Regions from separate parts of the Paenibacillus sp. FSL M7-1455 genome, predicted to be linked through region 1. Evidence: riboswitches for the same ligand, from Rfam matches in the RefSeq annotation. Region 1 holds a riboswitch; the other holds the start of a gene.

Region 1 (3,409 bases):
AATGCAGCTTAAGCCAATCTTCGTCCTTATTCTAAATCGGCCGCCTTTCAGATCCAGTCCTTCTTGCGGAAAATCAGCAGCATGCTGACGGCGAGCACGGCCATGATTCCGATCACGACAAAATATCCGTAAGCCGTATGCGTTTCGGGCATATTGTCGAAGTTCATGCCATAGATTCCGGTAATGACCGTGAGCGGCATGAATATGGTCGTGATGGCGGTAAACACGCGCATGATTTCATTCGCGCGGTTGGCGATGCTGGACTGGTAGGCTTCGCGAAGGTTGCCCATCAGATCGCGGAACGTATCGAAGGTTTCAGAAATTTTGACGGCATTTTCATAAATATCGCTAAAATATTTTTGCAGCTGATCGTCGATCAACCGAAGATCCCGTTTATTGAGCGTATTGATCAGTTCTTTTTGCGGTCCCAGCACCTTTTTCAGCCACAGGATTTCGCTTCGCAAACCGATGATTTCGTTCAGGTGCGATTTTTTCGTGTGCATCAGGATATCTTCTTCCAGCTTTTCGATTTTGGCTTCGATCCGGTCGCCTACGGTGAAGTAGTTGTCAACGACAAGGTCGATCAGCAAATACAAAAAGCGGTCCGGGGTGCTGACTTCCTGCTCCCATAAAATCGGCTTCAGGGAACGCAGCTCGTGAATTTTTTGTTTGGTCACCGTGATAATAAAATGGCGGCCCAAAAAGACGTTCAGCGCACGCAGGAAAATTTCCTCGTCATCGAAACGGATGGAATTCACGACGATAAAATAATGGTTTTCGTAAATTTCGAGTTTGGGGCGTTGTTCCTCTTCGCTCAAGCAGTCTTCCACCGCCAGATCGTGAAGGGAAAATAAAGGCTGCAAAAGCGCCAGATCTTCCACGTCCGCATCGATCCAATAGAATCCTGCAGGCGGGGCAGTCAGCGTGGTTTGGATGTCATCGATCGGGCTGAAAACGCCCTCGTTTACCAACCGGATTTTCATCTGATTTCACTCCTTCATCCCGACATGCGGCGCATGTCCAGGAAACGCTTGTTTAGGGCATAGGAAAGAAATCAGCGTTGCCGGTCGTTTTTTTTCGGGGAATTAAAAGAGGAATCCGCGGTAGACAAAAGCGAAAACTTCCCTGCGCCGGCAAGCCGATTTCAGTTCTATGCGGTTGTGTTCATTTGCATTCAGCTTCGGGCTCGGGTCGCCTTCCATCTCATGTCACCTCTTGTTTTAGGTTCAAACACTTGTCTAGTATAACGCCGGGCCATGGACCTTTCAAGAAAAAAATCGCGCCTGGCGCCGTCCTGTTACAGCGTATGACAAAGGCTGGAAAAACGTGTGGGCTCCTCTTGCGGCATTTGCCCGAAAGCTTCTTGACGAAGGATGGGATTATGATTTAAAGTAAGGAACAAGAACAAGAACAAGATCATAAAACTGAATACAGCGAAATCTTATCAAGAGCAGGTGGAGGGACTAGCCCAATGAAACCCGGCAACCGGCGCGAATGCGCACGGTGCTAATTCTTGCAGGAACGTGAAGCTGCTTTGCGCAGCGGTTTCTGACAGATGAGAGAGGCGTAAAATATAACGAACATGACCTTTCTCTATGCAGGAAGGTCATTTTTGTTTTATATGCACCTTGCTCCCCCGTATGATTTTCGCCACCTTCAAAAAGGAGTGTTGAATCATGCCGATTAAAATTCCGGATGCCCTGCCGGCCAAAGAAATTCTAAACGGAGAAAATATTTTCGTCATGGATGAGAGCAGAGCGTACCATCAGGACATTCGGCCGCTTCGCATCGCCATCCTGAACATCATGCCGACCAAAGAGACGACGGAAACGCAGCTGCTCCGCCTGCTGGGCAACTCCCCGCTGCAGGTGGAAATTACGCTGCTGCACCCGCAGTCGCACACGTCGAAAAATACGTCCGTGGAACACTTGGAGGCATTTTACAAGACGTTCGACGAAGTGCGCCACCGCCGTTTCGACGGCATGATCATTACCGGCGCGCCGGTGGAACGTTTGGATTTCGAAGACGTGTTCTATTGGGATGAGCTCGAGGAAATCATGGATTGGTCCAAAACGAACGTCACCTCGACGCTGCATATCTGTTGGGCCTCGCAGGCCGGCCTGTATCATCATTTCGGGGTGCCGAAGTGGGATTTGGCCAAAAAATGCTTCGGCGTGTTCCCGCATACGGTCAACCGGCAAAACGTAAAGCTTCTTCGCGGTTTCGACGAGGTGTTTTATGTACCGCATTCCCGCCATACGGAGGTCCGCCGCGAAGACATCGAAGGCATCGACGAATTGGAGATTTTGTCCGAATCCGAGGAAGCGGGCATCTATTTGGTGGCAACGAAAGACGGCAGACAGATTTTCGTCACGGGACATTCCGAATACGACGCCTATTCCTTGAAGTGGGAGTACGAACGGGATATCGCCAAGGGCATGGAGATGGACATTCCGAAGCATTATTACCCGAATGACGACCCGAGCCAAACCCCGCCGGCGATCTGGCGCGCCCATGCAAACTTATTATTCTCTAATTGGCTGAATTACTATGTATATCAAGAAACGCCCTACGACATCGGCGAAGTCGCCGAAGTTTGGCCGCAGATCTAGGCTGCATACTTAAGGAGATTATGGGGGAAACCGACATGGAGAAAAGAAAAGCACTAAACATCGAAAGCCGATTGGCGCAAATCGGTTCGCAGGAGGATCCGGTCACGGGAGCCGTAAACTTTCCGATTTACCAGGCCACGGCGTTTCGCCATCCGAAGCTCGGCCAAAGCACGGGATTCGATTACGCTCGTACCAAAAGCCCGACGCGCAAAGTTCTTGAAGAAGCTGCCGCCGAATTGGAGTCCGGCGATGCCGCATTTGCGTGCAGCTCGGGCATGGCTGCCCTTCAAACGATCTTTTCCTTGTTCAAGCAGGGCGACCATTTGATCGTATCGCTTGATTTGTACGGCGGAACGTACCGGCTGCTGGAGCGGATCCTTTCGAAGTTCGGCGTCAGCGCGTCGTACATCGACACGAATGATCTGGATGAGCTCGAAAAATCGAGACGTCCGGAAACGAAGGCGGTTTTCATCGAAACGCCGACCAATCCGCTGATGATGATTACGGACATCGAGAAGGTGGCTGCTTGGGCGAAACGCCATGAACTGCTGACCATCGTGGACAATACGCTGCTGACGCCGTTTTTCCAGCGCCCGATCGAACTTGGCGCAGACATCGTCATTCACAGCGCGACCAAATATTTGGGCGGACATAACGACGTGCTCGCCGGCCTGATCATCACGAAAGGAAAAGAGCTGTCGGAAGAAATGTTTTTCCTGCACAACTCGATCGGAGCGGTGCTTGGAGCAAGCGATTCGTACCAGTTGATGAGGGGCATGAAGACGCTGGCGCTCCGG
Region 2 (3,409 bases), 3.3 Mb from region 1:
CCCGGTCCGGCTTCCGGCAGCAGCACCTTCATGATGATCTGCCACGTGGAAGCGCCCATCGACTGCGCGGCTTCCAGCACGCCCCGGTCCACCTCGCGCAGCGAGGTCTCCACCAGTCTGGCAAAAAACGGCGCGGCCGCGATCACCAGCGGCGGAATCGTCCCGAGCACTCCATAGGATACGCCCACGATCCATGTCGTAAACGGGATCAAAGCAACGATCAGGATGATAAACGGCACGGAACGCAAAATGTTGACGATGACCGACAGCACGTTGTAGACGATCCGCACCCAGCCGGTGTTCGATCGCGACGTCTGGTACAGCAGCACGCCAAGCGGCAGGCCGAGAATAAACGTAAACACCGCGGAGGAAACGAGCATTTTCAACGTATCCGCGCTGGCTACGCCGATTTCGTTCCAATCCAGCAGCGAAAAATCAATACCGAACATCAGTCATACACCTCCACGTCCAAACCTTCGTCCCGAACCTTCCGGATCGTTTCCTCGATCGGCCCGGACTCGCCTTCCAGCCGAACGATCAGCTGGCCGTAAGGGATGTCCTTGATCTTCGAAATCGTCCCCTGCAAAATCGCGAAATCGACGCCGGTTTCCCTTGCCGTCCGGGATAAAATCGAGTCGTACGTTTTTTCCCCCAGGAACGTCAGCTTGCATAGCTTGGACGAACCGTCATGCGGCGCCTGCAGCGCAAGCTGGGCGGATTCTCCCACCTCGCCGAGGATAAACTCGCGGGTCACCGGATGCTGCGGCTTCAGGAACACTTCGGCCACGGCCCCCTCCTCCACGATGCCGCCTTGATGAATGACGGCGACGCGGTCGCAAATGCTTTGGATGACATGCATCTCATGCGTGATGAGAACGATGGTCAGGTTGAATTTTTGGTTGATGTCAAGCAGCAGCTTGAGTATGGAATCGGTCGTCTGCGGATCCAAAGCCGATGTGGCTTCGTCGCACAGCAGCACCTGCGGGTCGCTGGCCAGCGCGCGGGCAATGCCGACCCTTTGCTTCTGGCCGCCGGACAGCTGCGCCGGATATTTGTCGCGGTGATCCTCCAGCCCGACAAGCTGAAGGAGTTCGTTCACTTTGTTCGCCATTTTGGCTTTATCCACATGGGCGAGCCGCAGCGGAAACGCGATGTTGTCGTAGACGGTCGCCGAGCTCAGCAGATTGAAATGTTGAAAAATCATGCCGATTTCCCTGCGCTTGGTCTGCAGCTGCTGCTTGCCGAGCTTGGTCAAATCCACGCCATCGACCCATACCTCGCCGGACGTCGGCCGCTCCAACAGGTTCATGCAGCGGATCAGCGTGCTTTTGCCGGCGCCGGAATGTCCGATGACCCCGAAGATCTCTCCTTTTTTAATGGAAAGGTTAAGGCCGGATAGAGCTTCCGTCGTCTTCGTGCCTTTGCCGTATCTTTTGGTTACTTGTTTCAATTCAATCAATCCGAAGCTCTCCTTCCTTGCTTTCTTAAAGCTTAAGCCTTGCGTCCTATCTATCAATGAAATGCCGCTCTTCGACATAAGTAGACAAAATAAAAAGCCCTCTTGACGGAATCAAAAAGGGCTCTTCTATTCGAAGTCGCTTCCTCTTCTCATCTGCCAATCTGCAGCGCATGCCTGCAGTTGTAGGAATTAGCACCATGTCATTCGGGACTTTGGCCTCGCGGGGCCGCTTCTCGAATCGGTTGCCGGGCTTCATCGGGCCTGTCCCTCCGCCTCTCTCGATAAGAAAAAAATGTATGCAAACAATATTATTTTTTCACGTGATTCAGTATAATCACTTTTCCGCTTCTTGTCAAAAGGAAATTTGTTGGATTTTAGGACCACAGTCTCCCTGCATACCGGTATACCGCGATCAACGATTTGCAGACCATGTCAAGCCCCTGCCGCAGATCCTCCAAATGCTGATCCAGGTCCTCCAGCTCCACTTTGGCATGCAGGCCCTGATGCCGCTGCCACAGGTCGTCCTGCATCTCCGCGTTCATGTAATGAATCTCCGCGTTCCTCCGTTTGCGCAGCACGTTCAGCGCGTCGCGGTATTCGTTTTTGACGGAATTCAGTTCGCCCTCCAGTTCAGGACTGCGCTCCAGTTCCCGGAGCCTGCGGAGGACGGTGAAATACGAGTAATGCTCCTTCACTTTGGCCGTATTCAAGTCAAAAAGTTCATTCAGCACCGTGCCGAGCTTATCCAAAACCGAAAAGACGCGGATAAAGCCGTTTTTATAAAAATAGGCGTATCTTGCATATTCGGTCTGCTCTTGAACGTTCATGTCGTCGACGTATCCGGCCTTGACCGATTTGCGGAAAAAGGCGGCGGCAAACAAGCTTTGTTCCAGCTCGTCCAATGAGGAAACCAGCCCCCGCGTCCATATGTCCAGCTTCCGGAAATCATGGCTCGGGTCGTCGTTTTTGTCCATTTCCTTTTGAAGCAGCCCGATGGTGCGGTGCATCGCATCCATGGCTTCCCCAATCCGTCCCTTGTTCTGGCGCGGCATTTCTCCAAGCAGTGTTCGCAGCATGGGCTTCTCTCCCGGCGTATAGTTTCGGATAACGTACATTCTTGATAAGACCAAACAAAGCCCTCGAAGACGAAACTCGCGGACTTTGCTGTAGGCAAATGTTTATGATGCCTTGCACTTACACATTTGATGCAGGCTTCAGTTGTTCGACGGGCTCTTTGCCGAGCTGCCATACCCGTACGCTCAAATAACACAGGACGCCGAACAACGAGGAAATGAGCAGGTTATGAAGCAGCGCCGCAAAAATGTAAACCTCGGGGTTGCCCAGCGTGTACACGATGCCCGCGCCGCTGAACACCTGCAGAAGGCACAATACGGCGGCGGCGCCTCCGAGCGTTCGAATCTCCCTGCTGTTCCGGTGCAGCTTAAACGCGCAAACAGCCATGACCACGACGGCGATCAACAGCAGCAATGCCGCTAACCGGTGAACAAACGCGATGGCCACGCTTCCCGTGAGCGTCGGAATGAATTGCCCGTTGCACAGCGGCCAGCCGGAACAACCCCCGGCCGAGCTTGTATGGCTGACGTAAGCCCCGACGTAGACCACTAGGTACGAATAGATCGTAATCGACCATACAAAAGTACGGAAGCCGGGCGAAACGGCCGGTTGATCCTCGGGAGAATCCGTTTGCTTTTCCCGGTCCATTTTTCGGGCCCCGAGGGCAAGCATAAGCGAACTGGCGAAAGCAATGAGCGAAAATCCAAAATGAAGCGCTAACACGGCGGACGATTGGTCATAAATGACGGCGAGCGCCCCCATCAATGCTTGCACGATCACAAAAATAAGCGTCAGCACGGAATAGACGCGCAGATCTTTGCGGTTTTTGGCGTAAAGCCAAAAGGCCGCCACGACGGCCACCGCTGTAAGCCCTGC

Evidence for each region. A riboswitch is a leader RNA that binds a small molecule or an ion and turns the genes downstream of it on or off. The one in region 1 is predicted to bind S-adenosylmethionine.
Region 2: linked by a shared signal. The riboswitch ahead of NYE48_RS21415 (methionine ABC transporter ATP-binding protein) and the one ahead of metA (homoserine O-acetyltransferase MetA) in region 1 are both predicted to bind S-adenosylmethionine.

Annotation. Positions count from the first base shown of each region.
Region 1 covers NZ_JBBORO010000001.1:1,341,954-1,345,362, forward strand. The annotation lists gene corA (magnesium/cobalt transporter CorA) at 48-983, opposite strand; SAM riboswitch class I at 1,439-1,562, shown strand; gene metA (homoserine O-acetyltransferase MetA) at 1,677-2,612, shown strand; gene NYE48_RS06310 (aminotransferase class I/II-fold pyridoxal phosphate-dependent enzyme) at 2,648-3,409, shown strand, end outside.
Region 2 covers NZ_JBBORO010000001.1:4,638,585-4,641,993, forward strand. The annotation lists gene NYE48_RS21410 (methionine ABC transporter permease) at 1-449, opposite strand, end outside; gene NYE48_RS21415 (methionine ABC transporter ATP-binding protein) at 449-1,459, opposite strand; SAM riboswitch class I at 1,606-1,747, opposite strand; gene NYE48_RS21420 (Cthe_2314 family HEPN domain-containing protein) at 1,834-2,535, opposite strand; gene NYE48_RS21425 (COX15/CtaA family protein) at 2,654-3,409, opposite strand, start outside.